2 linked regions of the Rhodopseudomonas boonkerdii genome follow. The protein of the gene in region 2 interacts with the protein of the main gene of each other region in a pairwise test. Links are inferred from orthologs where the notes say so. Each region holds a gene or a part of one and is shown on either strand. Other genes may lie near its edges.

Region 1 (15,132 bases), 4.9 Mb from region 2 along the record:
TGGCCTCGGTCGCGACCGACGACGGCAGGAACGTGATCGCGCGCGGCTGGTATCGCATCGAGCCCGGCAAATGCCTGCGCCCCGATGTCACCGGACAGCCGAGGCAGATCCTTTCTTTTGCCGAAGCCGTCGATGACACCGGCCGTGCCATCCGCATCGCCGACAAGCCGCTGAACTGGGGCGGCTCGCGCACGCTGTGTACGCGCGAGAGCAAATTCGAGATCCGCGAACACATCGACTGCGCCGCCCGCGGCCTCACCGCCTCCGGCTATGCCACCGTCGACATGACCGGCGGCGGCAAGACGCTCAGATTTGCGATGCCGTAAAATTTTCTTGTGTCCCGGACGCGATGCGGCTCGAAATGCCGCTTCGCAGAGCCGGGACCGCACCAAACGCCGGAGTTCGCGACGGTCCCGGCTCTGCGCAGCAGCGTGAAGAACGCTGCGGCGCGTCCGGACACAGTTTCAATTCGATGCTTCTGAACGAGAATAACGAATGACCAAATCGCCGCGCGCCTTCGATCATATCGAGACCTGGGTCTTCGATCTCGACAACACGCTGTATCCGCATCACGTCAATCTGTGGCAGCAGGTCGATGGCCGTATCCGCGACTTCGTATCGAAGTTCCTGAACGTCCCGCCGGACGAAGCCTTCCGCATCCAGAAGGACTATTACAAGCGCTACGGCACCACGATGCGCGGCATGATGACCGAGCACAGGATCAGCGCCGACGACTTCCTCAGCTATGTGCACGAGATCGACCATTCGCCGCTGGAGCCGAACCCGGCCATGGGCGCAGCGATCGCAAGGCTGCCCGGCCGCAAGCTGATCCTGACCAATGGCTCCGTCGCCCATGCCGGCGCCGTGCTGGCACGGCTCGGCTTCGCCGACCAGTTCGAGGCGATCTTCGACATCATCGCCGCCGAACTGGAGCCGAAGCCGGCGCAGCGCACCTATGACAAGTTCCTCCGCGACCACGGCGTCGATCCGACCAGGGCGGCGATGTTCGAGGATCTGTCGCGCAACCTCGTCGTCCCCCACAGCCTCGGTATGACCACCGTGCTGGTGGTGCCCGACGGCGCCAAGGAAGTCGTCCGCGAGGATTGGGAACTGGAAGGTCGGGAAGACAGCCATGTGGACCACGTCACGGATGACCTGACGGGGTTTCTGGTGAGGATGAACGGAGCGCGGTGAGCTCCTTCCTGTCGTCACCCGGCTTGACCGGGTGACCCAGTAAACACCGCCAGCAGTGCCGGACCGCCGCCGCATACTGGATCACCCGCTCCTGGCGCGCGGTTGCGCGCAAGGCGGGTGATGACAGGTAGAGTGACCGGCTCTCTTCTTGACCTCCCCCTCAAATCCCGACAAAGCTCCCGAAACACCCTGTGGACTCTCCGCAAATCCGCATATTCTCCGCTATCTGCCCAAGGATCCCGCGATGTCGCTGACCGCCCTCGAATCCACCATCAATGCCGCGTTCGATGCGCGCGACAATGTCAATGCCGCAACCAAGGGCGAAGTCCGCGATGCCGTCGATACCGCGCTCGACCTGCTCGACAAGGGCGAAGTCCGCGTCGCCAGCCGCGGCGATGACGGCAAGTGGACCGTCAATCAGTGGCTGAAGAAAGCGGTCCTGCTGTCGTTCCGCCTCAACGACATGACCACCATTTCCGGCGGCCCCGGCGGTGCGCCGTGGTGGGACAAGGTGCCGTCGAAGTTCGAAGGCTGGGGCGACAACCGTTTCCGCGACGCCGGCTTCCGTGCCGTGCCGGGCGCCATCGTCCGCAAGTCGGCCTTCATCGCCAAGAACGTCGTGCTGATGCCGTCCTTCGTCAATCTCGGCGCTTACGTCGATGAGAGTTCCATGGTTGACACCTGGGCCACCGTCGGCTCCTGCGCCCAGATCGGCAAGCGCGTGCACATCTCCGGCGGCGTCGGCATCGGCGGCGTGCTGGAGCCGCTGCAGGCCGGCCCTGTCATCATCGAAGACGACTGCTTCATCGGCGCCCGCTCGGAAGTCGCCGAAGGCGTGATCGTCCGCAAGGGCGCCGTGCTGGCCATGGGCGTCTTCCTCGGCGCCTCGACCAAGATCGTCGATCGCGCCACCGGCGAAGTGTTCGTCGGCGAAGTGCCGGAATATGCCGTGCTGGTCCCGGGCAACCTGCCGGGCAAGCCAATGCAGAATGGCGAGATCGGCCCCTCCACCGCCTGCGCCGTGATCGTCAAGCGCGTCGACGAACGCACCCGCTCCAAGACCAGCATCAACGAGTTGCTGCGGGACTGAGCCCGTGACCGACGTCGTCGCCATCGCCCAGGACCTGATCCGCTGCCCGTCGGTGACCCCGACGGATGCAGGCGCGCTCGGTGTGCTCGAACGCCTGCTGGGTGCCGCGGATTTCACTGTCCATCGCGTGACGTTCAGCGAGGACGGCACGGCCGACGTCGAGAACCTTTATGCGCGCATCGGCACAGGAGCTCCGCATCTCTGTTTCGCCGGCCACACCGACGTGGTGCCGCCCGGCGATGAAGCCGCATGGTCGCACGGCGCCTTTGCCGGCGAGGTGAAGGACGGGCGGCTCTATGGCCGCGGCGCTGTCGATATGAAGGGCGGCATCGCCGCCGCCGTCGCCGCGACGCTGGATTATCTCGCGGCCAATGGCGGCCAGCCCAAAGGCTCGATCTCCTTCCTCATCACCGGTGACGAAGAAGGCGTTGCCGTCAACGGCACCATCAAACTGCTGCAATGGGCGACCGAGCGCGGCGAAAAGTTCGACCACTGCATCGTCGGCGAGCCCTCGAATGTCGAGGCGATGGGCGACACCATCAAGATCGGCCGCCGCGGCTCGCAGTCGGGCACGCTGATGGTCGACGGCGTGCAGGGCCATGTCGCCTATCCGCATCGCGCCTCCAATCCGGTGCCGGACATCGCCGCGCTGATCGTGGCGCTGAGCAATGATCCCTTGGACAACGGCAACGCCCGGTTCCAGCCGTCCAATCTCGAATTCACCTCGGTGGATGTCGGCAACAAGGCGACCAACGTCATCCCGGCGCAGGCGACGGCGAAGTTCAACATCCGCTTCAACGATCATCACACGCAGGAGAGCCTGCGCGCCCTGGTCGACGCCCGCGTCGCAGCGGCTGCCGGCAATCGCATCAAGGCGCATGTGGTGTGGGAGCCGAGCAATTCGGATAGCTTCGTCACGCAGCCCGGCACATTCACCGATACGGTGGTCGCCGCCATCAAGGAGATCACCGGCCGCACGCCCGATCTCAACACCGGCGGCGGCACGTCCGATGCGCGCTTCATCAAGAATTACTGTCCGGTGATCGAGTTCGGTCTGGTCGGCCAGACCATGCACCAGATCGACGAGCACACGAAGGTCGCCGATCTCGAGCAACTGACGCAGATCTATCGCCGTGTGCTGGATCGGTATTTCGCATGAGCGGATATTCTCATGAGTGATGGCATTCTGGTGCTCACCGCCCTCGACAGCGAACTGGATGTCGAACGTGCGCCAAAAGGGTTTCGCGTCGTCTTCACCGGCGTCGGCAAGATCAACACCACCATCGCGACGCTTGCCGCGATCGTCGCCGAAAAGCCGGAGCTGATCGTCAATTACGGCACCGCCGGCAAGCTCAATACGAGCCTCAACGGTCTCGTCGAGATCAGCGACGTGATCCAGCGCGACATGAATGCCGAGCCTCTGGCGCCGCGCGGCCGCACGCCCTATTCGCCGGAGCTCGACCGCCTGTCGTCGGGCCGCGCCGGCTTCATCTGCGGCACCGGCGACAGTTTCGTCACCGCCACCGATCCGTGGCTGATCGCGAACAAGGTCGACGTGGTCGACATGGAGCTGTTCGCCATCGCGCAGGTGGCGCTGCGTCACGACATTCCCTGGCGCGCGTTCAAGTTCATCACCGATGACGCGAATGATTTCGCCCACGAGCACTGGACGGCCAATGTCGCGAACGGACAGGATCTGTTCTGGGATGCGATGAAGGGTGTCATCGCGTAGGGCGGATTAGCCGAAGGCGTAATCCGCCGGCCGAGCGCATGAGGCGAAGACCGCGGCGGATTACGCTTCGCTAATCCGCCCTACGGATAATCCACCTTCGCCAGATACAGCCCGTCCGGCGGCGCGACGATGCCGCAGGCGACGCGGTCTTTGGCGGCGAGCGCCGCGCTCATGTCATCCGGCGTCCAGCGGCCGTGCCCGACCCATACCAGCGAGCCCACCATCGAGCGCACCTGGCTGTGCAGGAACGAACGCGCCGAGGTGCGGATCGTCACCGCCTCGCCATCCGCATCCACATCAAGCTGATCCAGCGTGCGGATCGGCGACTTCGCCTGGCATTCGGTGTCGCGAAACGTGGTGAAGTCGTGCCGGCCGAGCAGCCGCTTGGCGCCCTCGCGCATGGCGGCGATATCGAGCGGCTTCGGCACCCGCCAGACATGGCCCATATCCACGGCGAGGTTCGCCCGGCGATTGGAGATGCGATAGATATAGTGCCGCTTCACGGCCGAAAACCGCGCCTCGAAATCATCGGCCACCACATCGGCCGAGAGCACCGCCACCGGATGCGGCCGCAGATGCGCATTCATGCCGTCGCGAAAGCGGCCGGGCACCAGGATCTTCGGCACATCGCAATGCGCCACCTGTCCGAGCGCGTGCACGCCGGCATCGGTGCGGCCGGCGCCATGGACACGGATTGGCTCGCCGCAGATCGCTTCGGCGGCGCGCTCCAGCGCGCCCTGCACGGTCAGCGTGGCATTGTCCTGCACCTGCCAGCCGGAGAATGGCATGCCGTCATATTCGATGAGCATCTTGTAGCGCGGCATCAGCTCACCCGCATGGGCGGCTTCAATGCCGTGCCGCGGAGAAATTCATCGGGCTTCATGGCCTGCTTGCCGGCGCGCTGCAGTTCAAGAATGCGGATGGCGCCGTCGCCACAGGCAACCGTGAGATGGTCATCAAGTAATTCGCCCGGCGCCCCCGATCCTTTCGCCAGCTCACAGCGCAATATCTTCAGCCGGATGGCTTCGCCGTCGACATCCGCCTCGCACCACGCGCCGGGAAATGGCGACAGGCCGTGGATATGCCGGAGCACGGCGCGCGCCGGCTTGGTCCAGTCGATCTTCGCCTCGGCCTTGTCGATCTTGGCCGCATATTCGACGCCGTTCTCGCTCTGCTTCACGAACTGCAGCCCACCGCGATCGAGCGCACCTATGGCGCGTACCATCAGGTCGGCGCCGAGCGGCGCCAGCGCGTCATGCAGATCCTGCCCCGTCATCGCGTCGGTGATATCAAGGCGCTCGGCCATGGCGATGTCGCCGGTGTCGAGGCCGGCATCCATCTTCATTACCATGACGCCGCTCTCGGCATCGCCGGACATGATGGCGCGCTGGATCGGCGCGGCGCCGCGCCAGCGCGGCAGCAGCGAGCCGTGCAGGTTGAAGCAGCCGAGCGGCACGGCATCGAGAATGTTCTGCGGCAGGATCATGCCATAGGCGACGACCACGGCGGCGTCCGCCTCGAAGGCGCGGAACTGGGTTTCGGCATCGACGGTGCGCAGCGTCTTCGGCGTCAGAACGGGAATGCCGAGCCGTTCCGCCTCGCGCGCCACGGGTGTCGGTTGCAGCTTCATGCCGCGCCCGGCGGGTTTCGCCTCGCGCGTATAGACGGCGACGATCTCATGACCGTGCGCCACGAGTTCGAGCAGCGTCGGCACGGCAAAATCCGGCGTGCCCATGAAAATCAGACGAAGCGGCATGTGGTGGCTCGATCCGGTTAGTGACTGTGTCCCGGACGCGCCGCAGCGTGCAACGCTGCTGCGCAGAGCCGGGACCGTATCAAGCGACGGCGTTCGTGGCGGCCCCGGCTCTGCGGAGCGGCATAAAGATGCCGCACCGCGTCCGGGACACGAAAGAGCGTCAGCCCACGCGCTTGGCGATCTTCGTGAATTTCTTCATCACGCGATCACGCTTGAGCTTGGAAAGATAATCGACGAACAGCACGCCATTGAGATGGTCGATCTCGTGCTGGATGCAGGTGGCGAACAAGCCGCTCGCGTCCTCCTCCACCGTCTTGCCGTCGAGATCGAGATAGCGGATGCGCACCGTCTCCGGGCGTTCCACCTCTTCGTAATATTCCGGGATCGACAGGCAGCCCTCCTCATAAACCGAGAGCTGTTCCGACGCCGAGATGATTTCCGGATTGATGAAGACGCGCGGCTTCGGGCCGCCCTCGTCTTCTTTCTTGGCCAGATCCATGGTGATCAGGCGGAGCGGAACCGCGATCTGGATCGCCGCCAGCCCGATACCGGGCGCGTCATACATGGTCTCGAACATGTCATCGGCGAGCTTGCGCACCTCCGACGTCACCTTCTCGACAGGTTTGGAGATCAGCCGCAACTGTTTGTCGGGCAGGATGATGATTTCACGAATGGCCATGGCGGGCGATTTAATCTGCGCGTGTTGCGCGGTCAATGCGGAGAGCCGGCATTAACGGAGCGATAACCATGTTGGTGAGGGAGATATTAACCATGCGGCGCAACGCTTTGTTAACCACAGACGTTTACTTTTTGTTCACGATCGAACATCCCGCGAAAAGCGCAGCCACGCGCCGTTCACCTCTCCCCCCGGGGAGAGATGAAGCAAGCCTCGTCTGCGATTCGATCTCTTAAGGCCATCGTTCCCATGACTACAGCGCCCGATACGCCCGACGCCGTCTTGCAGCCCCGCGCCTCCTGGCGCGAGAGCATGGCGGTCTATCTGCAGCCGCGCGTGCTGATCGTGCTGATGCTCGGCCTCTCCTCCGGCCTCCCACTCGCGCTGTCCGGGTCCACGCTGCTGGTCTGGATGCGCGAAAGCGGCGTCGATCTCGGCACCATCGGCCTGTTCGCGCTGGTTGGCACGCCCTACACGCTGAAATTCCTTTGGGCGCCGCTGATCGACGCGCTGCATGTGCCGCTCTTCACCCGCGCCTTCGGCCGCCGCCGCGGCTGGCTGGTGTTCTCGCAGTTGCTGCTCATCGCCGCGATCCTGCTGCTCGCGCTCACCGATCCTGCCAGGTCTCCTCTGTTCGTCGCGCTCGGCGCGCTGCTGGTCGCCACCATGTCCTCAACCCAGGACATCGTCGTCGATGCCTTCCGCGTCGAGAGCCTGCCTGAAAGCGAGCAGGCCGCGGGCATGGCCTCCTATGTCGCCGCCTACCGGATCGGCATGCTGATCTCGACCGCCGGCATCCTGTTTCTGGTCAGTGCCTTCGAGGCCACCGGCATCGCCCGCTCCTCCGCCTGGATGTGGGGCTATGTGGCGATGGCCGCCTTGGTGCTGATCGGCACGGTGACCGCGCTCCTCGCCACGGAGCCCGAGCAATCCGTGCAGGCCGAAGCCGCCACGCGCAGCGAGAGTGCGTTCCAGCGCGTGCTGCGCGCCGCCATCGGCGCTTTCTCGGAATTCCTGTCGCGGAAAGATGCCTGGGCGGCACTGGCCTTCGTGGTGCTGTTCAAATTCACCGACGCCTTCTCCGGCACGATGACCGCGCCCTTCGTCATCGATATCGGCTTCACCCGCAATGATTACGCAGCGATCGTGAAAGGCGTCGGCCTCGCCGCCACGCTGATCGGCGGCTTTGCCGGCGGCTTCGTCGCCCGGCGCTATTCGCTGGAGGCGAGCCTGTGGATCGGCGCGGTGCTGCAGGCGGTGTCCAACCTCGCTTTCGCGTGGCTCGCGCTGGTCGGCGTCAATCAATGGGCGCTGGCGCTGGCGATCTCGGTCGAGAATTTCACGAGTGCCATCGGCACGGTGATCTTCGTCGCCTATCTTTCCGCGCTCTGCAAGAATCCGCTGCACACCGCCACGCAATATGCGCTGCTGACAGCGCTTGCCGCGGTTGGGCGAACCTATCTCTCGGCTGGCGCAGGCTACGTCGCGCAGGCGACAGGCTGGCCGTTGTTCTTCGTGATCAGCGTATTGGTGGCGGTGCCGAGCCTGGTGCTACTGCTCTGGCTGCAGCGGCGCGGGCATTTTGCGGCGCTGGGTCCGGTACGGGTGTAGCTACGACCCTGTCGTCACACACTTGACCGTCGTGTCCCCTCCCCGCAACAGTGGTCTATCGCGTATTGCTGAGTGCGGATGGGGAGAGTGCTTGGCCTGCATGGTTCGAGACGCCCGCTTCGCGGGCTCCTCACCATGAGGGTCTTCTATCGCACCATACTCTTCCCTCATCCTGAGGAGCGGCCTTGTTAGGCCGCGTCTCGAAGGATGGCCACAGGCTGCTTGCGACCATCATGTGCGATCGCCCTCTCCCACAAGAGCGAGAGAGGGGAAGAAGCGCCTCAATTCTTCCCCACCAGACTCCACTTCGTCACCAGCGCTTCGCTCATTTGCCCTGCCTGTTCGGCGCAAGCGACTTCGCCCACCTTGAATGCGACTTCCTTGCCGACGAGACGTTTCAACTGCGTTGCCTGCGCATCGCTGGCGACCACGATCTCGAAGGTCTCCGGTCCTGTTTCCAGATTGCACAGCCCCGCTGGTGCCGGCAGGCGGCGCGGTTCGCTGACGATCTGATAGACGTCGACGCGCTTGCCCTTGGCATCGCGGCTCTGCATCGCATTGAGCTGGCCCGTGAGCACATCGCCGATCTGCATCGCCTTCGGCGCCGCCGGCCTCGCCGGTGCTTCGTCCGCATCGGAGGCTGCATAAGCCATCGTGGTCATCGCGGCCATCGCCAGCACCGCGGCGCAGCCGAGCTGCGCTTTCCATCCGGATCGTGTCATCAGAAGCAGTCCCGTCTTTAAAACAATGTGCGTTGTCGCATCGCCGCCGACAACGTGCCTTCATCGAGATAATCCAGTTCGCCGCCGACCGGCACGCCATGCGCCAGGCGGGTGACTTTCACATTGGCGTCCTGAAGAAGGTCGGTGATGTAATGTGCTGTCGTTTGTCCGTCCACGGTCGCGTTCAGCGCCAAAATGATTTCAGCGACTTCAGGCTCATGCGCGCGTGCCACCAGCGCATCGATGGTCAGGTCGCCCGGCCCCACGCCATCGAGCGGCGACAGCGTGCCGCCAAGCACATGATATTTGCCCGGCGCCGCATTGGCGCGCTCCAGTGCCCACAGATCGGCGACATCGGCGACGACCACGATGGTCGAGGGATCGCGCCGTGCGTCCGTGCAGATCGTGCACGGATTCACCGTATCGATATTGCTGCACACCTGGCAGACCTGCACACGGTCGATTGCCAGCTGCAGCGCGCCGGCCAGCGGCGTCATCAGCGCATCGCGCTTCTTGATCAGATGCAGCGCCGCGCGCCGAGCCGAGCGCGGGCCGAGTCCGGGCAGCCGCGCAAGCAACTGAATCAAGCGCTCGATTTCAGGTCCGGCAACGGAGGCCATGTCAGTTCGGGGCCTTTAGCCGAGGCCCAGCCCCGGCGGCAGGCCGAGGCCGCCGGTGAGCGACTGCATCTTCTCCTGCATGGCGGCTTCCGCCTTGCGGCGGGCATCGCCGAGCGCGGTGACCAGCAGATCCTCGAGGATCTCGACGTCTTCCGGCTTCACCAGCGACGGGTCGATCTTCACGGCCTTCACTTCGGTCTTCGCCGTCATGCGCACCGAGACGAGACCTCCGCCGGACATGCCCTCGACCTCCACATGGTCGAGCTCTTCCTGCATCGCCTTCATCTTCGACTGCAGCTGCGCCGCCTGCTTCATCATGCCGAGAAAGTCAGCCATGGATCGTCCTTTATCGTTGCGTGCGCATGGTCCCGAAAACCGGTGTCCACTTTTCGGGATCATGCTCTTAATCGTCGTCGCCGGGATCGGCGCCGTCATCGATGATCAGATCGCTGCCGTCGCCATCCGGCACTTCGGGCGCCAGCATGGTGACTTCCATCTTGGCGCCGGGGAATTTCGCCAGCACCGCCTGCACCCGCGGATCGGCCGCGGCGGCGCGATAGCGCTCGTCCTTCAGTTCCTGCTGCTGCTCACGGATCGTCGCCGCGCCCTGCGCATTGGAGACGATCACAGCCCAGCGCCGGCCGGTCCACATTTCCAGCTTGCGCGAGAGGTCGTTGATCAGCGAACGCGCGGCCGTGCGCTCCATCGACAGTTCGAGCCGGCCATCCTCGATGCGCACGAGACGGACGTCGGATTCCAGCGCCGCCTTCACCATCAGATCGCGCTTTTGCCCGGCCAATGCGACCAATTCAGGGAAGGTTGCAATTTTCAGGACAGTCGCCGGCTGCGCCTCCGCCATCCCGACCTGGGGCCGCGGCGACGGCTCGGCACTCCCTCGCTGCATCACCGGACCACGCGGCGCGCTCATGGTCGGCGCGGAGGGCGGCGATGATGCCGAGGGCATCTGCACGGAGGATTGAGCGGACGGCGCATTCAGCATCGGCGCAGCACGGCCGCCGCCATTGCCGATGACCGGCGACGAGCCGCCGCCCTGCTCGATCATGCGGATGGCTTCATCGGGTGTCGGCAGATCGGCGACATAGGCGATGCGCACCAGCACCATCTCGGCTGCGGCAGCAGGACGCGTCGCGCCTTGCACTTCGGTGATGCCCTTGAGCAGCATCTGCCACATCCGCGACAGCACGCGCATCGAGAGTTTCGACGCAAAGTCGCGCGCACGCAGGCGCTCGGTCTCGCCGAAGGCCACGTTGTCGGCCGTCGCAGGCACGATCTTCACGCGGGTGACGAAATTGACGAACTCGGCGAGATCGCTCAGCACTACGACCGGATCCGCGCCGACATCGTACTGCTCGCGGAATTCCTTGAACGCCGCCGCGATATCACCGCGCGCCAGCGAGTCGAACAGGTCGATGACGCGGGTGCGATCGGCGAGGCCGAGCATCTGCCGAACCGCGTCGGCCTTCACGAGACCGGCGGCATGGGCGATCGCCTGATCGAACAGCGACAGTGAATCGCGCACCGAGCCTTCGGCCGCCCGCGCGATAATACCAAGCGCTTCAGGTTCGACCTCGACGCCTTCCTTGCCGGCAATAGTCGACAGGTGCTGCATCAGCACGTCGGCATCGACACGGCGCAGGTCGAAGCGCTGGCAGCGCGACAACACCGTGATCGGCACCTTGCGGATTTCTGTGGTGGCGAAAACGAACTTGGCGTGCTCCGGCGGCTCCTCCAGCGTTTTCAGAAACGCGTTGAAGGCCGCCGTCGACAGCATGTGGACTTCGTCGATGATGTAGACCTTGTAACGCGCAGATGTCGGCGCATAACGCACGCTGTCATTGATCGCGCGAACGTCATCGACGCCGGTATGCGAGGCGGCGTCCATTTCCAGCACGTCGATATGACGGCTTTCCATGATAGCTTTACAATGCACGCCATGACTCGGCATCTGGATGGTCGGCCCCTTCACCGAACCATCGGCCATCTCGTAATTCAGCGCCCGCGCCAGAATGCGCGCCGTGGTCGTCTTACCGACCCCACGGACACCAGTGAGAATCCAGGCCTGCGGGATGCGGCCGGTCTCGAAAGCATTGGACACGGTGCGGACCAGAGCTTCCTGGCCGATCAGGTCGTCGAAATTCCCCGGCCGGTACTTTCGCGCAAGAACTCGGTAAGGCGTTGACGTTGCGGCAGAATTCATCGCAAAGCCGGCTTGGGCGTCGTCATTGGAAGAGGGCATGCCGGCATCGGTCATCAAGAAATCCGCAATCTGTTGTCTCAGGTGCCGGCTTGCGGAACATCGGACCATCAGCCGGGCCAAGATAAAGGCAAAGGGAACCGATGTTCCCGCCGCTGGCGCTGATTGTGCCCGATAGAACGAGGTAGGAGACTGACGAGCGACCCGATCCGGATCTCGTTAGGGCTGCTTCCTTCCGGACCTGACCCGGTTGGCGAGTGGCTCGTCCACCGCCAATCTCCCACTGCCTATTTGGGGCCAAACGGGCCGGAAAGCAAGCGTGACGCACGCCTCCGGTCTGCCACAGGATTTGCCACCGTGTTGCCGCAAGAAATCGTGGCACATCCTCGCAAAAGCAGGCACCACGGAGTTGTCCGCGCGGCCAGTTCCTGCGACGCTGCGCGCCAAAAATCGAGAGTCCGAATGGCCACCACGCCCCCCTTCGAGCTGCACAAACAGCTCCAGCAAGACACCATCGACATCGGCGACCTACCCCTCAGCCGCGTGCTGGTCGTGAAAGACGCGCACTACCCCTGGCTGATGCTGGTGCCGCGCCGGGCCGACATCATCGACATCATCGATCTCGACGAGGTCGCGCAGGCCCAGTTGATGACGGAGATCAACCGGGTCGGGCGCGCGCTCAAGGAGATCACCAAATGCGACAAGCTCAATGTCGCCGCGCTCGGCAATGTGGTGCCGCAGCTTCACGTTCACATCGTCGCGCGCCGCAAGACCGATGCAGCCTGGCCGCGCCCGATCTGGGGCGTGATGCCGCCGCTCGCCCATGACGCCGGGGAAGTGCAGCGCTTCATCTCGGAACTCCGTCGCAAGATCTGGCTCGGTTGAATGACATGACAAGCAAGCTATTTCCCCTCGGCAAGCCGGCCTTCATCTCCAACACCCTCGATCGCGCGGCGCATCTGCGCTTCAACGACGAAAAGCTGTTCGCGCTGGAAAACAAAAGCGACAGCCGGGCTTATGTGATCTATCGCGACTCGTTGGTGATGAAGAAGGACGGCGACAATGTCCGCGCCCTGCTTTCCATCGACGAGGCGCTGAAATTCGGAGCGAATCCCGGCACCATCTTTCTCGGCCTCCGTAATGGCGCTGCGGTGTTTGGCATGGGTATCTCGCCACAGGCGTCGGAGAAACTCGTCGGCCGCGACGATGTTCAGGTGTCTGAACTCCGCGGCATGGCGATGCAGGGCATCATCCCGCCGGACGAGCTCTCGGCCGTCGCCCAAGCCAAGTCCATGGTGTCCTGGCATCAGCGCCACGGCTTCTGCGCCAATTGCGGGGCCAAATCCTCGATGGCCGAAGGAGGCTGGAAGCGCGTCTGCCCGAGCTGCAAGACCGAGCATTTCCCACGTACCGATCCGGTCGTCATCATGCTGGTCGAGAAGGGCGACAAGTGCCTGCTCGGCCGCCAGAAGCAGTTCGCGCCAGGCATGTATTCGTGCCTCGCCGGCTTCGTTGAAGCCGCCGAGACCATCGAGGATGCGGTGAAGCGCGAAGTCTTCGAGGAATCCGGCATCCGCTGCACCGATGTCACCTACTACATGACGCAGCCCTGGCCCTATCCCTCGTCCCTGATGATCGGCTGTTCGGCCCGAGCGCTCACCGACGAAATCGTCATCGACAGGATGGAACTTGAAGACGCCCGGTGGTTTGACCGTGACGAGGCGATGCTGATGTGGAAGCGCGAGCACCCGGACGGGCTCGCGGGTCCGCATCCGTTTGCCATCGCGCATCATCTGCTTGGACGATGGCTGCATCCCGACCAAGCGTGACCAACGGGGACATTCATGACTGACCAGCCCAAACACGTGTTGTGTATCGGCCTCCCGGTACGCGACCTGACCTTTGCCGTAGAATCGGTCCCCGGGCGCGGTCAGAAATTTCCGTCCCAGCGCTTTGCGCAGATCATCGGCGGCAACGCGCTGAATGCTGCGATCGGCGTTAACAGGCTCGGCGGCAAGGCCGCAATGACAGGGCCGATGGGCGACAAAAACGAAACCGCAGACCAGTTCCTGTTCGACGATCTCGCAAAGGAGGGAATCGATACGGAGCATCTCGTCCATATGCCGGGGCTGGTGACGCCGATCTCGGCGGTCATGATCGACCCCTCGGGCGAGCGCACCATCGTCACCTTCCGCGATCCCGAATTGTGGAAAGTGAAGCTGCCCGCTCATGACGTGCTGCTGAAAGGCTGCGATGCCATTCTGGTGGAAAGCCGCTGCGCCGGCTTCGCCACCGATCTCTGCATCGAGGCACGCCATCGCGGTATTCCCGTTGTCGTCGATATCGACAGCACGATCTCGCAGCACGAAGGGCTGCTCACGGCGTCATCGCATCTGATCTTCTCCGACGACGCCCTGCAATCCACCGCCGGCATCGCCGACAATCTGAAGGCCCTGCAGAAGCTGGCAACGCTGACGCATTCTTTCCTTGCGGTCACACGCGGCCCCCGGGGCACGCTGTGGCTCGACGAACAGGGGCACCCCAGGGAAACCCCTGCCTTTCCGGTCCATGTGGTCGATACGCTGGGTGCAGGAGATATTTTCCACGGCGCCTTCGCGCTGGAATTTGCCAGTGGAAAATCGGTACCAGAGGCACTCCGTTTCGCGTCAGCAGCGGCAGCACTGAAATGCACGCGCTACGGCGGCGCCTTTGCCTGCCCACAACGTGCTGAAGTTGAACAGCTTTTACGGGAATCGAAGGTGGGCGCCCTGGGCTGAGCAGGCGCTGCCACCGACCTGCCTGAGCAACAGCACACGCTCATCGGAGATGAAATTCATCGCCGCCCTCTCGCAAGCGGCGCTTTTTCGCTACGCAAGAACGATTCGGCGCACATAATCTCCTCACCTTGCCTTAGAAGATTGTTCCATATATGAGGATATCTGACCCATAGATTAGAAAAAAGTTCTTCACATGACCGATGTCGCCGACCAATCTACCGAATCGACCCGCCGTCTCGACGCGATCGACCGCAAGATCCTGACGGTTCTTCAGGAAGACGCCTCGCTGTCCGTCGCCGAGATCGGCGACCGTGTCGGCCTGTCCTCGACGCCATGCTGGAAGCGCATCCAGCGCCTGGAAGCCGATGGCGTGATCCTGCGCCGGGTGGCGCTGGTCGATCAGAACAAGATCGGGCTAGGCATTTCGGTCTTCGTGTCTGTCGAGAGCGCGGACCACTCTGACGCCTGGCTGAAGAAATTCGCCGACGCTGTCAGCGCCATGCCTGAAGTAATGGAATTCTACCGGATGGCCGGCGACGTCGATTACATGCTCCGTGTCGTGGTGGCGGACATGCAGAGCTATGACATCTTCTACAAAAAGCTGATCAGCGCCGTGGCGCTGAAGAATGTGACGTCGCGTTTTGCGATGGAAAAGATCAAGTCAGTGACGGCACTGCCGGTGCCGCCGCTGCCGGCGAATTGACGCGCTGACGGGACTGTCGCGTTGCCCGGCTTGACC
Region 2 (15,166 bases):
GGCAGATCTTGCGCGGACCGTAATAGGTCCAGATCACGCGGCAGAAGCGGCGCGGGCCGTAATAGTAGCTCGGTCCATAGTAGCGCGGGCCGTAATAGCCGTAATAGCGCGGCCCGAAATAGCGATGGCGGTGGAAGTGGCGGCGATGGCTGTAAAAAGCGGGCGCGTAGACGCCGCGTCGCGCGAAAGCCGGTCTGCTGTAGCGGATGGCGCCGCCATGAAAGGCCGGCCCGTGCCGAAATCCGCCGCCCGCGAAAGCGGGCCGATGGAAGCCGCCACCATGAAACGCATGCCCGCCGCCGCGGAAACCTCCGCCATGGAAACCGCCGCCACGGAATCCTCCGCCGCCGCGGAAGCCGCCTCCGCCGCCATGACCGCCGCCATGGCGCACCTGCGTCGTGAGCGCGTCGCGCGCCTGTTTGGCGGCCGGCGCCATGGCTGGGTTGCTGAGTGACAGCGCTTGTGCGGTGGATGTCAGCGACAGCACGACGGTAGCTGTTGCGGCGAGGCCGAGCGTGCGTGCCATCACGCTTCGGATCGCGGATGTTCGATCTGTTGTCATTGCGATCATCCTCCCTGTCGCGCAGCGGCCATGGTCGCTGCAGATGAGAATCTGCACGCGTCGGCCCTGCGTGACCTGTGCGCCCTTGATGCGCAGGCTAGGAGCGATGATCTGAACGCGCCATGAATAAGCGCGTCAAAATGAAACGGGCGCCGTGAAGGCGCCCGTCGTGATCGTCTTGCGATGTGGCTGGCTTACCAGCGGCCGAACGAAAAGCCGACGCTGATCGGCCCGCCGACGGCGAAGCCCGGGCCGTAGCCATAGCCATAGGGCCGGTAGCCGTAGCCGCCGTAATAGGCCGGACGATAAGCATAGGGGCGCCCGTAATAGGCCGGGCCGTAATAGGACCGGTAGTACGGCCGATAGCCATAGCCATAACGCGGCCCGTAATACGGCCGATAGCCGTAGTGACGGTGACCCCAATGGCGGTGATGGCCCCAATGGCGGTGGCCATGGAAGTGATGCCGATGCCCGTGGTGACGATGTCCGTGATGGCGATGCTGCGAGCTGAAGTCGGTCACGCGCGCTTTGTCTCCCGCCGCGGCCTTGGCAGGCGATGCGGCCATCGCCGGCGCTGCTGCGAAGATGCCGCCGAGCGTAACGGTTGCAGCCATCAGAGCTGCGCCTACCCATGTTCTCATGATTGTCCTCGTTGAAGTCTGTCTGTCGCCTTGATCCGTCAACGCGTCAGGATGATCCGATTTCCCGCGACAAGGAGACGCGGCGGGTTGCGCGATGTGGAACGGTCCGAGTGACAGCCGACGCATGTTGCGGTTCGGCTGTCACGCCAGAGCGGTTCCAATCAGCGCCAGTGGCGGCGATGATGATGGTGGATGTGCGGGCGATGCACATGGTAGTGGCGGCGCACATGGTGCGGGCGATGCCAGCCATGGTGACGGCGCACATGATGGTGCCGGTGACCGTGGTGGTGATGGCGGCGATACTGCACCTGGGTCGTCAAGCCTTCACCTGCGCCTTGCACGGTTGTGGCAACGCCGGGATTGTTGAGCGAGACCGCGTTGGCTTGCTGGGCCGGTGCAGCCACGAACATCAGGCCGGCGATGGCGGCGAGGCCGAAAAGTTTTTTCAGGTTCACGTGTTCTCTCCTGGATTCCGCGGGCATCTGACTGTGCACGCTGCACGGGGCTCATTGCCCATGCGGGAACGCTAGGTTTCGGGAGCTGAACGCGAAATGAACATGTGTCGCGCGATATGTCGCAGGGTTCTTTGTCGCGGCGACGGAACGAAAGCGCAGGTGACAGCCAAGCTGATCGGCCTTCGATGAAACGGATGCCGTTTCAGCCGCGGCGCCAGTAGCAGTTCATGCGCGGCACGATCACGGTGCCGCTGGGGCGATACTCCTGCACGAGATTGGCCGTGCAATCGCGCACCGCATTCGGTCCGGGGTTGTAGCGGGGATAGACGCCGCGGGTGTCGTCGTCGCGATAGATGCGCACGCGCGGACGGCCGCTGCTGCTCTGGGCGGAGATGTCGGTCGAGCGCTGCGCAGCCGGCGCGGTCTGCGCGATTGCGCCGTCCAGCGAGAGGCCGCCGAAGGCCAGCGTCGCCACCGCCAGTGTCGCTGTCATGATCCGCATGCTACGCCCCAAAACCACCGTCGTGAGCATGACCCGAAAAGTGGATACCGGTTCTCGGATCGGGTCATGCGTCTCTAGAAAACGACCGCAAAGTCTCCGATTGACGCCCGCGCGTCAACCGCGCCGGGCCGCCTTGCCAACAGAACGGGATCGGCTAGACAGGAACCCATGTGGCATCAGGCAAAAGCTCCCGACCTCGCCGAGATGGAAGAGATGGCCCATGCCATGCTCGCCCTCCTGCCGGAGGAATTTCGCAGGCTGTGCGCGGGGGTGATCGTCAGGGTCGACGATTTCCCCACCGACGAGGTGCTGGAGGAATTGCAGGCCGAGACCGAGTTCGATCTGCTCGGCCTGTTTCAGGGAGTCGGGCTGCCGTTCCAGTCCCATGACGTGTCGGGCCAGATGCCCAATATGATCTGGCTGTATCGCCGCCCGATCCTCGATTACTGGGCCGGGCACGACGAAACCCTCGGCCATATCGTCCGCCACGTCCTCGTCCACGAGATCGGCCACCATTTCGGCCTGTCCGACGACGACATGGAGGCCATCGAGGCGCAGGTGACGGACTAGGGCCTCCAGCTCCGTCCTCACGGTGAGGAGGCCTGGCGGCGCAATTGCGCCGCTGCGCGGCTCTGGATGAGAACGGGGGCTGACCTGATCCCAGCACTGCAGAAATGCAGCTTGGAGCGTCCGCCCGATCCGGCTAAAAAGCTCCTTCAATTCCGAGGACACGCCATGGACAAGTTCACCACGCTGGAAGGCGTCGCTGCGCCGATGAAGGTCATCAATGTCGATACCGACATGATCATCCCGAAGCAGTATCTGAAAACCATCAAGCGCACCGGTCTCGGCAAGGGCCTTTTCTCGGATGCCCGCTATAACGACGACGGCAGCGAGAATCCCGCTTTCGTGCTCAACAAGCCGGCCTATCGCCAGGCGAAAATTCTGGTCGCCGGCGACAATTTCGGCTGCGGCTCGTCGCGCGAGCATGCGCCCTGGGCGCTGCTGGATTTCGGCATCCGCTGCGTCATCTCCACCTCGTTCGGCGACATCTTCTACAACAACTGCTTCAAGAACGGCATTCTGCCGATCCGCGTCTCGCAGAAGGATCTCGACGCGCTGTTCGACGATGCCGAGCGCGGCGCCAATGCCACCATCACCATCGATCTGCCGAACCAGGAGATCCGCGGTCCCGACGGCGGCACGGTGAAGTTCGAGATCGACCCGTTCCGCAAGCACTGCCTGATCAACGGTCTCGACGATATCGGCCTGACGATGGAAAAGAAGACCGCCATCGACAGCTACGAAGAGAAGCTGAAGACCGAGCGCGCCTGGGCGTAAGCGTGCCTTTGTCACCGCGCAGCGCAGCTGCGTGGTGAGAGGGAGCGCCACGAACGCCAATGTCGTAGGTCCCATAGGGCCCCATCAGGTCATTCCGGGGCGCTCGCGTCAGCGAGCGAACCCGGAACCTCGAAGTGAGGATCACCTCCCTCCTCGCGCGAGGGCAGAGGTGACCGCCACTGCAGGATGCCGGGCTCCGGCGTGCGGCGCCGGTCCGTCCCCGGAATGACGCAGCATGTCGTTCCTATTTTGTTCTTGACAATATTCCTCTCATTGCCCTATATCTCTCCCGTCTTGTTCGCGAGGGGCGCTCTCATGAGGCGTCTTTGAGCGGGGCGAGATGCGGCGCCTGCGGGCGGGGGAGGACGTATCCCTCGCACTCGGGGGGCCTGGGGTCACCGTCCGGGCCCACTACGGGGCTCTGCCGCTTGCGGCTGGACGGGTGCGGATGACGGCTGGCGAAAGCCGGTCCGATGGCAGGGCACCTGCCAGCTTCCAGTACCCGGAAGCACGGTCCCTCGGCCAAAAACCGTCGCGGTGGCACGCCGTCAGGCGTTGCGCGGCTCAGGTTTGCCGGCGATCCGGCAGGCAGGGGCAGCGTCAGAAACCACCACTCGCGCCTGGCGGCGTGCCGCTCCCCTCATGTCTTCGAGGGGAGACCTGCTCACACCTCGGACGCGCAAGCGCCGCGAGAATGCGAGCGCATGATTCCAGACATCACGGGGCTGTTTGACAGGTTGATCAGGCAACGACGCGCCGGCAGATGTGCTCCCTCCCTCAAGCCGCGCAGCGGCGCAGCGGGGAGGGCCGGGGTGGGGCGCCCCACGTGACGTCGGAGTTTGCGGAAGCCCCCACCCGTCTCGCCGGCTTCGCCGCCGATCCACCCTCCCCGCTGCGCGCGGCTGTGCCGCGCTTGGGGGAGGGAGAAGAAGGGATGTCTCAGCTTCCCATCGCCGCGATCGCATCCGCGATCGCGATGGTTCGTTTCGCCATCTCGGCATGCAGGCGCTCGACCATCTTGCCGTCGAGCTGAATCGCGCCGCGGCTCGCATTTTCCGGCTGTTCGAAGGCCGCGATGATGCGCCTGGCCTGTGCGACTTCTTCGGCCGGCGGCGTGAACACCTTGTTGCAGGCCTCGATCTGCGCGGGATGGATCAGCGTCTTGCCGTCGAAGCCGATGTCGCGGCCCTGCTCGGCTTCGGCGATAAAACCTTCATTGTCGCTGAAATTGCTGTAGGGGCCGTCGAGAATGTCGAGGCCGTACATGCGCGCCGCGAGCACGCAATGGGTGATCATGCCGAGCATCGATACGCGGCCCGGCATCATGCGGATGCGCGTCTCGCGGGCGATGTCGTTGGGGCCGAACACGAAGCCGGCGAGACGGACTTCCGCATCCTTCGAACAGGCGGCGAGTTCTTCCGCATGCAGGATCGCGCGCGAGGTCTCGATCATCGCCCACACCTTGATCGACATGTCGGCATTGAGATCGGCGAGCCGATCGGCCACCGCATTGAGGTCTTCGACGCTGGAAATCTTCGGCACCAGAATGCCGTCGGGCTTCGCCTTGGCAGCCATCGCCACGTCATCGATCCACCACGGCGAATCCAGCGCGTTGATGCGGATCAGCATCTCGCGTTTGCCGAAACCGCCTTTGGCCAGCGTCTCGGCGATGGCGTTGCGGGCGGTTGCTTTCGCGTCGGGCGCCACGGCGTCTTCGAGATCGAGAATGATGCCGTCGGCGGCAACCGTGCGCGCCTTTTCCAGCGCACGCGGATTGGAGCCGGGCATGAACAAGTGGCTGCGGCGCGGGCGGGTCATGGCGTCATTTCCTCGAGATGGTGTATGCTTCTGGGGGAGGCGGTTTCCGTCCGCGATAGCATTTCAGCCTGTCGCCCGGAAGGCTTGTTCGCACCCGCGAGCTATGGTTATCCGTGACGAAACCTATTTTGTGTCTGAGCATGACCCGGCCGGAAACCGGCCCCCGCTTTTCGGGATCATGCTCAAACGAGGCAGATCATGACCGCAACATTTCCGCAGCAACTCATCGCCGGCTACCAGACCTTCTCGTCGGAACGCTTGCCCACCGAACAGGCGCGGTTTCGTGAATTGTCCGAGAAGGGCCAGTTCCCCGAAGTGATGGTGATCGGCTGCTGCGACTCGCGCGTGTCGCCGGAGGTCATCTTCGATGCGTCACCGGGTGAATTGTTCGTGGTGCGCAACATCGCCAATCTGGTGCCGCCCTATCAGCCAGACGGCAACGCGCATGGCGTCTCCGCCGCGCTGGAATATGCCGTGCAGGTTCTGAAGGTGAAGCACATCGTCATTCTCGGGCACGCGCAATGCGGCGGCATCCGCGCTTTCGTCGACAAGGCCGCGCCGCTGTCGCCGGGCGATTTCATCGGCCGCTGGATGTCGATGTTCACCAAACCCGGCGAGACCGTCGAGATTCGCGATCACGAGACGATGCAGGATTTCGTCACCCGCATCGAGAAGGCCGCGGTGTTCCGCAGCCTCGAAAACCTGATGACCTTCCCCTTCGTGAAGAAGCGCGTCGATGCCGGCGACCTTCTCCTGCACGGCGCCTATTTCGGTGTCGCGGTGGGATCGCTGTCGGTGCTGGACAAGACCGAGAAGGTGTTCAAGCCGGTGGCGCAGGCGAAGTCGGCGTAAGCTCCGACCCTCATCCTGAGGAGCGCGCTCTTGCGCGCGTCTCGAAGGATGGCCTCAAGCTCGGAGCCAGGCCAGCTCATGGTTCGAGACGGCGCTGCGCGCCTCCTCACCATGAGGGGCAGAGTGTTTCTCAATACAGCAAACAAAAAGGCCGGATGCGAAGCACCCGGCCTTTCGTATGTCCGTTTGAAGTGCCTTACGCCGCCTTCTTCTTCTTGGCGGTGATCAGCTTGCGGTTGATCAGGCATTCCGCGATCTGCACGGCGTTGAGCGCCGCGCCCTTGCGCAGATTGTCCGAGACGCACCAGAAAGCGAGGCCGTTCTCCACCGTCGCATCCTCGCGGATACGGCTGATGTAGGTCGCGTCTTCGCCAGCCGCTTCATAGGGCGTGACGTAGCCGCCGGGTTCGCGCTTGTCGATCACCAGGCAACCCGGCGCATTGCGCAGGATGTCGCGGGCTTCGTCGGCCGAGATCGGATTCTCGAATTCGACATTGACCGCTTCCGAGTGGCTGACAAACACCGGAATGCGCACGGCGGTCGCGGAGAGTTTGATCTTGGGATCAAGAATCTTCTTGGTCTCCGCCATCATCTTCCACTCTTCCTTCGTGTAGCCATCCTCCATGAAGACGTCGATATGGGGGATCGCGTTGAAGGCGATGCGCTTCGGGAATTTGGTGTTGACGATCTCGCTGTTGGTGTAGACGGCCTTGGTCTGCGAGAACAGTTCGTCCATGGCGTCCTTGCCGGCGCCCGACACCGACTGATAGGTCGCCACGACGACGCGCTTGATGGTCGCCTTGTCATGCAGCGGCTTCAGTGCCACCACGAGCTGCGCGGTCGAGCAGTTCGGGTTTGCGATGATGTTCTTCTTCGCGAAGCCATCGACCGCAGCCGCGTTCACTTCCGGCACGACCAGCGGCACATCTGGATCCATGCGCCAGGTCGACGAGTTGTCGATGACCACGGCGCCGGCTGCGCCGATCTTCGGCGACCATTCCTTGGACACGGCTCCGCCGGCCGACATCAGGCAGATATCGACGTCGCTGAAGTCGTAGGTCTCGAGGTCCTTGCATTTCAGGGTTTTGTCGCCAAACGAGACTTCAACGCCCATGCTGCGGCGGGACGCAAGCGCCACGACCTCGTCAGCGGGGAATTTACGTTCGTCCAGAATGCTGAGCATTTCACGCCCGACATTGCCGGTCGCTCCGACCAGCGCGACTTTGTAACCCATCGTTCACTCTCCGAAGAAAAACGCCTTCGATCCGCCATCTGCGAAAACCGAAGCGCGTGCGCTTCTAAGCGAGAAACGCCGTCAACACAATGTCATAAGCGTTTCCAGCGGCTTATATGGGGTGTCTGACTCCGCTTGCCATGATCCTGCTTGCCAAGATCCTGCGTGCTGTGGCTGGGCGGCGGCCGTCGCGCGTTCGCTGTCCGGCAGATGGATACGGCTGGAATTACAGCGGCTTACGAAATTCGCCGGCATTTCCGGTGATGACCACAAGGGCATCCTGCGCTGGGGCCTGAAGAATGGGCGATCAGCCCGAACGGCCGTCTGCATACCTGAAACAGCGTGACGACCAAGACCTTGGAATGCATGCAACATTCGGCCACACCGCGCATTATTCTCCAAAAGTGTGGCCCGATTGACCTTGTAGGGCTGCCGTCCGGCCAGCTAAGTTGCCAGGAGCTTGCGAATTGCGATTCTTGACGAAGAATCAGAGTGCCAAGAGGACTAGATGACCTTGAAATTCTCCGCCGCCAAACTGACCGGTGCACTGCTCGCGGCGGCTGCCGTCATCACCATCGGCGTCGCCACCCCCGCCGAAGCCCAGACCAAGCGCAAGCAGGTCACCGTCGATAACGGCCGTTTCAATTACGGTCCCCGCGGCCCGAATGTGTCCTATCAGCAGGGTCCGCGCACCCGCGTCTACATCTCGCGACGCTCGTGGCTGGATGCCGGCACCGAAGTGCTGCCCGGCGACCGCAAGTTCACCGATTATGCTTATCCGCCCGGTCAGTCCTTCGCCCGCGGCAACCTGAACCGTCCGCTCGACCGCCAGCCGCTGTACAGCGACTGGGATCTCGGCGGCTACCCGAACCGTATCCCGCTGCCATACTGAGCTCGGCGCAATCCCGATATGAAAATGCCCGGCTCGCGCCGGGCATTTCTTGTTCTTGGGAGGATATTAAACTCCATCCTCATCCTGGGGAGCGAGTCGCCTTCGACCGCGTCTCGAAGGATGGCCGAGCACTCCGTTCATGGTTCGAGACGCGCGCTTTGCACGCTCCTCACCATGAGGGCGAAGCTTTTGACGTTCCTACTTGTACAGCGCCTGCAGCTCGGCGAGCACCGCTTCGCCCATCTGCGCCGTCGAGATGATCGTGGCGCCTTCCGACTTCAGGTCGGCGGTGCGCAGGCCCTTGGCCAGCACGGCGGCGATCGCTTGATCGACCTTGTCGGCGAGGTCGCCGAGATCGAGCGAATAGCGCAGCGCCATGCCGAAGGAGGCGATCATCGCCAGCGGATTGGCCTTGCCCTGGCCGGCAATGTCCGGCGCCGAACCATGCACCGGCTCATACATCGCCTTGCGCTTGCCGGTCTTGGCATCGACCTCGCCGAGCGAGGCCGAGGGCAGCATGCCGAGTGAGCCGGTGAGCATGGCCGCGATATCCGAGAGCATGTCGCCGAACAAGTTGTCGGTGACGATGACATCGAACTGTTTCGGCCACTTCACCAGATTCATGCCGCCGGAATCGGCGAGCTGATGCTCCAGTGTGACGTCCTTGTATTCGCGGCCATGCACCTGGGTCACGACCTCGTTCCAGAGTACACCCGACTTCATCACGTTGCGCTTCTCCATCGACGTCACCTTGTTCTGGCGCTTGCGGGCCAGATCGAAAGCGACGCGGGCGATGCGCTCGATCTCATAGGTGTCGTAGACCTGGGTATCGATGGCGCGCTTCTGGCCGTTGCCGAGATCGGTGATGGTCTTCGGTTCGCCGAAATAGACGCCGCCGGTGAGTTCGCGCACGATCATGATGTCGAGGCCTTCGACCACCTCGCGCTTCAGGCTCGAAGAGTCGGCGAGGGCGGGGTAGCAGACTGCCGGGCGCAGATTGGCGAACAGGCCGAGATCCTTTCGCAGGCGCAGGAGGCCGGCTTCCGGGCGGTTCTCGTAAGCCACGCCATCCCATTTCGGACCGCCAATGGCGCCGAAGATGATGGCGTCGGCGGTGTCGGCCTTGGCCATGGTGGCATCGGTGATCGGCACGCCGTCGGCATCGATGGACGCACCGCCGACAAGGCCGGTCTCGGTCTCGAATTTGGCAATGCCCTGGGCGTCGATCCAGTCGATCAGGCGCGTCACTTCCGCCATCACTTCGGGGCCGATCCCGTCGCCGGGGAGAACCAGCAATTTATGCGCCGCCATGATCGTTTCCTTCTCTGAAAGTCGAATTTCGGGCGAGTGCTAAGCCGTCATTGCCGTATTGGCAAGACAGCCCTGCTGCACGTGCCGATTGCAAGGCTCACGAAAGCTGCGACAGTGCGTCCGGGAGAACGCCTGACCTTGCCTGACACCTCGTTGATGCGCCGCAATCCGGCGTTGCTGATCCTTGCTTTGTCGCTTGCGCCGGCCATCGGGCTTGGTATCGGCCGTTTCGCCTATTCTCTGGTGCTGCCGGATATGCGCGACAGCCTGCAATGGTCCTATTCGTCCGCAGGCTTCATGAATACCGTCAATGCCGCCGGCTACCTGCTCGGTGCGCTGGCCGCGTCCAGCCTCGGCAAACGTTACGGCCTGTTCGCGGTGATCCGGATCGGCACGGTGGCCTGCGTTGCGTCGCTCTTGCTCTGTGGCGTCACCGCGGATTTCACGCTGCTCAGCATCGCCCGCTTCGTCACCGGCTTTGGCGCCGCCATCTCCTTCGTGGCGGGCGGCGCGCTCGCGGCCAGTATCGGCCTCACGCATCCCGAACGCTCCGCCTATCTGCTCAGCCTGTTCTATGCGGGCCCGGGCATGGGCATCCTGCTATCGGGCCTGATCGCCCCCTTCGTGCTGCAAGGCTTTGGTCGGGGCTCGTGGTGGATCGTCTGGCTGGTGCTGGGTGTCGTCTCGGTGGTGATGGGACTGCCGCTGCTGCGGCGCCTGATCGATGCCTCGGATCATACATCGGATGCGCCGGTGCCATCGATCAAGATCTGGCCGATGGCCATCTATCTCGTCGCCTATTTCATGTTCGGCGCCGGCTACATCGCCTACATGACCTTCATGATCGCCTATGTGCGTGATGGCGGCGGCAGCGCGGTTGCGCAGAGCGCATTCTGGTGCGTGATCGGTGTCAGCTCGTTTGCGGCGCCATGGGCATGGCGCGGTGTGCTCGCGCGCGGCCAGAGCGGAACCGCAATGGCCATCATCCTCGGCACCAACGCCGTGGGCGCAGCCATGCCGCTGCTCGGCCATTCGCCGATCATTCTTGGTATATCGGCGGCAGTGTTCGGGGTTGCCTTCTTCGCGGTGGTTGCGGCGACGACGGCCTTCGTGCGGTTCAACTATCCAAAGGACGCGTGGCCGAAGGCGATCGCCGTGGTGACCATCGTGTTCGGCATCGGGCAGACCATAGGGCCGATTGCCGTGGGCGCGATATCAGACGCGACGGGAAGTTTGACGTCGGCGCTGGTGGTGTCAGCGGCGACGCTGGCCGTGGGCGCGGTGTTGTCGGCGTTCCAGAAGAAGCTCGAAGCGTAGGGCGGAGTCTAGCTCCCACTGAAATCATTATACCCCTGGTCTTCCCAGTAACCGCCCTTGTAGTCGTTGGTGACTTCCAGCGACGTCACATATTTCGGATTCTTGAAGCCAAGCTTGGTCGGCACCCGGATCTTCATCGGATAGCCGTAGGCGCGCGGCAGGATCTGGTTGTCGAACTTGAACGTCATCTGCGTCTGCGCATGCAGCGCAGTGGGCATGTCGAGCGAACTGGCATAGTCCTCGGCGCAGCGGAAATGTACCCATTTCGCCTGCGTATCGGCGCCGATCAGCTTGAGGAAGTCGCGCAGCGGCGTGCCCTGCCACGAGCCGATGGCGCTCCAGCCCTCGACGCAAATGTGGCGCGTGATCTGCGAAACCTCCGGCAGCTTGTACAGCTCTTCCAGCGTCCAGGACCTGTTGTTGTCGACGAGGCCGGAGACTTCGAGCTTCCATTCCTTGCCGTCGATCTCCGGCGCCTCGTCCTCCGAGTAAAAGCCGTTGAACGGGAAGGGGCGGCGGATGTCCTTCTCCGAATAGGTCGGCGCCATCACATTCGGATTGAAGATTTTTGCCTGCACCATGTCGTTGAACTTGGAGATCTGGGTCAGCAGGCTCTCCGCGGAAACGCTGTCGGACACGTTGCAGCCGGTCAGCAGCGTCAGCGCGCCAAAACTCGCGCCGGAAGCGATGAAGCGTCGGCGCGACAGGTCGGGCATCAGTTTGACGGCGTCCTTTACCAGTAGCTGCTTGTCGACACCGGGAATGATGAGCGAGCGCATCTTCTTCAGCATGATCTGCTCCTCAGCGTCCGATGATCATCGCGCGCAGGCTCTTAGGCACGATCAACGCCAGCGCGACATGGATGACGAGGAAGCCGACGATGGAGGCCATCATCACGAAATGGACGTAACGCGCAGTGTCGTAGCCGCCGAAAATGGCAGTGAGATACTGGAACTGCACCGGCTTCCAGATTGCGAGGCCGGACAGCACGATGACGACGCCGACAATGAGGATGCCGATATAGAGCAGTCGCTGCACCTGATTGTAGGTGGAGAGATCGGCATGCGAGAGCTTGCCGGTGAGCGCTGCCCGGGTATCGCCGATCACGCCTGACGTGGAGATCGGCAGCAGCCTCCTGCGGAAGCGGCCGGTGACGATGCCGAGCAGGACATAGAGCAGGCCGTTGATGACCAGCAGCCACATGCCGGCGAGATGCCACATGATGCCGCCGCCGAGCCAGCCGCCGAGCGTGATGCTGCGCGGAAAAACGAAATCGAACAGCGGCGAAGCATTGTAGATCTGCCAGCCCGACATGATCATGATCACCATCGCGACGGCATTGATCCAGTGCAGTACGCGAACCCAGACGGGCTGGATCGCCTTGCTTGTTGCAGACGCGTTCTGTGCGTCGTCGATCGAGATACTCGACATGGCATAATCCGAGATCGTGGCCCCTGTCAGCCTTACGGAGCGAAGCGGGTCATCGTTACGTCCATCTCATCAACAACCCCACTGCTGCATTTATGCCCGGGATCACAAAAAAGCGAGCCGGCACCCGGCTCGCTTCTGATACGCGCGTCCCGAAGGGGAGCTTGTGTCCCGGTATCCGATACGGTCCGGACACGTAAGGATGTCAGGCTTTCGGCATCACGACGGTATCGATGACGTGGATGACGCCGTTAGACTGGTTGACGTTCGGAATCGTGACAGTGGAGGAACCGCCCTTCGCATCGACCAGCATGGTCTTGCCGCCGGTCTTCCTCACGGTGAGCTGTTCGCCTTCCACGGTGGTCAGCTTCTGGCCGTCCTTGAGGTCGGCGGCTTCGAGTTTGCCGGGGACCACATGGTAGGTCAGGATCTTGGTGAGGGTGGCCTTGTTTTCAGGCTTGACCAGGGTCTCGACGGTGCCTTTGGGCAGCTTGGCGAAAGCGGCATTGGTCGGCGCGAACACGGTGAACGGGCCCGGGCCGGCGAGCGTATCGACGAGGCCGGCGGCTTTCACGGCGGCGACCAGCGTGGTGTGATCCTTCGAATTGACGGCGTTTTCGACAATGTTCTTTGACGGGTACATCGGTGCCCCGCCGACCATCACGGTCTTTTCGCCGGACATCTCGCTCTTCATCATCTTGTCCTTGGCCTGGGCCGGAACCGGCATGGCGCCCGTGATGGCGAGCGTGCCGAAGGCGACGGCGGACAAAAGTGCGATACGCTTGGACATGAGTCGTCTCCCGAGTGTCGTTGAAGGTGCCATCGGCACCGTGCGCTGAAAGGTTCTCGACGCCGCTTTGCCTGCGAGGCCTGTCGCCGTCGATGGCCGAGCTACGCAAGGGCTCAGGGCCAGTTTCAGGCTATATTTTTCGTCGATCCTGAAACTTTCGGCGACGCACTGCGTTCGCGCGCGCGTTGCGGAAGGCGGTCCGTTCTTGCTAGAGACAACGGATAGTTTGATGCAATCGCAGGTTTGGTCTCGGTGCGATTGTCTGGCTCCTCCAATCGATGTGTGAATGCCATGAATCTGTTCTCCCGCCTGTTCGACAAGCTTGAAGATCCGTCGCGCCTCGCCATCGAGACGCCGGACGGCAAGCACATCAGCTACGGCGATCTCGTCGCCTGGGCAGGGCAGGTGGCGAATGTGCTGGTGGCGCGCGGCGTGAAGGTCGGCGACCGCGTTGCAGCGCAAACCGAAAAATCGGTGCCCGCGCTCGTCCTGTATCTCGCAACCGTGCGTGCCGGCGCGGTCTATCTGCCGCTCAACACGGCGTATACGTTAAACGAGCTCGATTACTTCATCGCCGACGCCGAACCGTCGCTGGTGGTGTGCGATCCCGCCAAGAAGGAAGGCATCGAGGCGATTGCCGCCAAGGTCGGCGCGCGGGTCGAGACGCTCGGCGCGGACGGCAAGGGATCGCTCACCGACGCTGCCGACAAGGAGAAGCCGGCCTTTGCCACTGTCGCGCGCGGCAATGACGATCTCGCCGCGATCCTCTACACATCGGGTACGACCGGCCGCTCCAAGGGCGCGATGCTGAGCCACGACAATCTCGCATCGAACTCGCTGAGCCTCGTGGACTACTGGCGCTTTACCAAGGACGACGTGCTGATCCACGCGCTGCCGATCTATCACACGCATGGCCTGTTCGTGGCGAGCAATGTCACGCTGTTCTCGCGCGCGTCGATGATCTTCCTGCCGAAGCTCGATCCTGAGCGCATCATTCAATTGATGGCGCGCGCGACAGTGCTGATGGGGGTGCCGACCTTCTATACGCGCCTCCTGCAGTCGCCGAACCTGTCGAAGGAGACGTGCAGCCATATGCGGCTGTTCATCTCGGGCTCGGCGCCGCTGCTGGCCGACACCCATCGCGAATGGTTCGCGCGCACCGGCCACGCGGTGCTCGAGCGCTACGGCATGACCGAAACCAACATGAACACCTCGAACCCCTATGACGGCGAGCGCGTTCCCGGCGCCGTCGGCTTCCCGCTGCCCGGCGTCTCCGTGCGCGTCACCGATCCGGAAACGGGCAAGGAGTTCGATGAGGACACGATCGGCATGATCGAGGTGAAGGGCCCGAACGTGTTCAAGGGCTATTGGCGGATGCCGGAAAAGACCAAATCGGAATTTCGCGACGACGGTTTCTTCATCACTGGCGATCTCGGCAAGATCGATCGCAAGGGTTATGTCCATATCCTCGGCCGCGGCAAGGATCTCGTTATTTCCGGGGGCTTCAACGTCTATCCGAAGGAAATCGAGAGCGAGATCGATGCCATGCCTGGCGTGGTGGAAAGCGCCGTGATCGGCGTGCCGCATGCGGATTTCGGTGAAGGTGTCACCGCGGTCGTGGTGACCGACAAGAAGACAGCGCTCGATGAGGCGGCGGTGATCAAGGCGCTCGACGGGCAGATCGCAAAGTTCAAGATGCCGAAGCGCGTGATCTTCGTGGACGATCTGCCGCGCAACACCATGGGCAAGGTGCAGAAGAACGTCCTGCGCGAGACGTATAAGGATATTTACGCGAAGTAACGTCGCCTCTCGAACTAACTCTGTCTCTCATGGTGAGGAGCGCTCCGCTCGCGCGCGTCTCGAACCATGAGATGACTTGGCTAGGAGTGTGCCACCATCCTTCGAGGCGCGCGCGTATGCGCGCTCCTCAGGATGAGGACAAAGTATGGGGGCATTAAATCACATGCTCCGGCGCCAATGCACACGCCGAATTGGGATCGGTTTCGATCTGAATCGTGGCGTG

Evidence for each region.
Region 1: the proteins of E0H22_RS00645 (region 2) and def interact in binary tests that used the Escherichia coli proteins (3 or more experiments, as listed by UniProt). The link is inferred for Rhodopseudomonas boonkerdii from one-to-one orthologs.

The regions. Positions count from the first base shown.
Region 1 is NZ_CP036537.1:5,039,581-5,054,712, forward strand. What follows is about bases 4,693-7,633. They hold def (peptide deformylase), read right to left. Parts: upstream 6,452-7,633; coding sequence 5,933-6,451; downstream 4,693-5,932. Other genes in these bases: truA (tRNA pseudouridine(38-40) synthase TruA), read right to left, coding at 4,693-4,840; fmt (methionyl-tRNA formyltransferase), read right to left, coding at 4,840-5,772; E0H22_RS23160 (AmpG family muropeptide MFS transporter), read left to right, coding at 6,698-7,633. In the rest of the region: E0H22_RS23120 (DUF1036 domain-containing protein), read left to right, coding at 1-326; E0H22_RS23125 (pyrimidine 5'-nucleotidase), read left to right, coding at 496-1,194; dapD (2,3,4,5-tetrahydropyridine-2,6-dicarboxylate N-succinyltransferase), read left to right, coding at 1,439-2,284; dapE (succinyl-diaminopimelate desuccinylase), read left to right, coding at 2,289-3,443; E0H22_RS23140 (phosphorylase family protein), read left to right, coding at 3,456-4,016; more of truA, read right to left, coding at 4,097-4,692; more of E0H22_RS23160, read left to right, coding at 7,634-8,059; E0H22_RS23165 (hypothetical protein), read right to left, coding at 8,341-8,781; recombination mediator RecR, read right to left, coding at 8,799-9,401; E0H22_RS23175 (YbaB/EbfC family nucleoid-associated protein), read right to left, coding at 9,417-9,737; E0H22_RS23180 (DNA polymerase III subunit gamma/tau), read right to left, coding at 9,805-11,673; E0H22_RS23190 (HIT domain-containing protein), read left to right, coding at 12,079-12,501; nudC (NAD(+) diphosphatase), read left to right, coding at 12,507-13,445; E0H22_RS23200 (sugar kinase), read left to right, coding at 13,461-14,393; E0H22_RS23205 (Lrp/AsnC family transcriptional regulator), read left to right, coding at 14,587-15,096. UniProt on the Escherichia coli protein: Removes the formyl group from the N-terminal Met of newly synthesized proteins. Requires at least a dipeptide for an efficient rate of reaction. N-terminal L-methionine is a prerequisite for activity but the enzyme has broad specificity at other positions.
Region 2 is NZ_CP036537.1:136,650-151,815, reverse strand. What follows is about bases 5,387-8,361. They hold E0H22_RS00645 (aspartate-semialdehyde dehydrogenase), read right to left. Parts: upstream 7,406-8,361; coding sequence 6,368-7,405; downstream 5,387-6,367. Other genes in these bases: E0H22_RS00640 (hypothetical protein), read left to right, coding at 7,914-8,297; E0H22_RS00650 (carbonic anhydrase), read left to right, coding at 5,518-6,171. Also shown: E0H22_RS00685 (hypothetical protein), read right to left, coding at 1-562; E0H22_RS00680 (hypothetical protein), read right to left, coding at 757-1,176; E0H22_RS00675 (hypothetical protein), read right to left, coding at 1,365-1,658; E0H22_RS00670 (hypothetical protein), read right to left, coding at 1,861-2,160; E0H22_RS00665 (metallopeptidase family protein), read left to right, coding at 2,329-2,730; leuD (3-isopropylmalate dehydratase small subunit), read left to right, coding at 2,896-3,501; E0H22_RS00655 (HpcH/HpaI aldolase/citrate lyase family protein), read right to left, coding at 4,441-5,319; leuB (3-isopropylmalate dehydrogenase), read right to left, coding at 8,496-9,608; E0H22_RS00630 (YbfB/YjiJ family MFS transporter), read left to right, coding at 9,741-10,925; E0H22_RS00625 (molybdopterin-dependent oxidoreductase), read right to left, coding at 10,934-11,716; E0H22_RS00620 (cytochrome b/b6 domain-containing protein), read right to left, coding at 11,727-12,356; E0H22_RS00615 (fasciclin domain-containing protein), read right to left, coding at 12,559-13,143; E0H22_RS00610 (malonate--CoA ligase), read left to right, coding at 13,435-14,943; E0H22_RS00605 (cation diffusion facilitator family transporter), read right to left, coding at 15,098-15,166.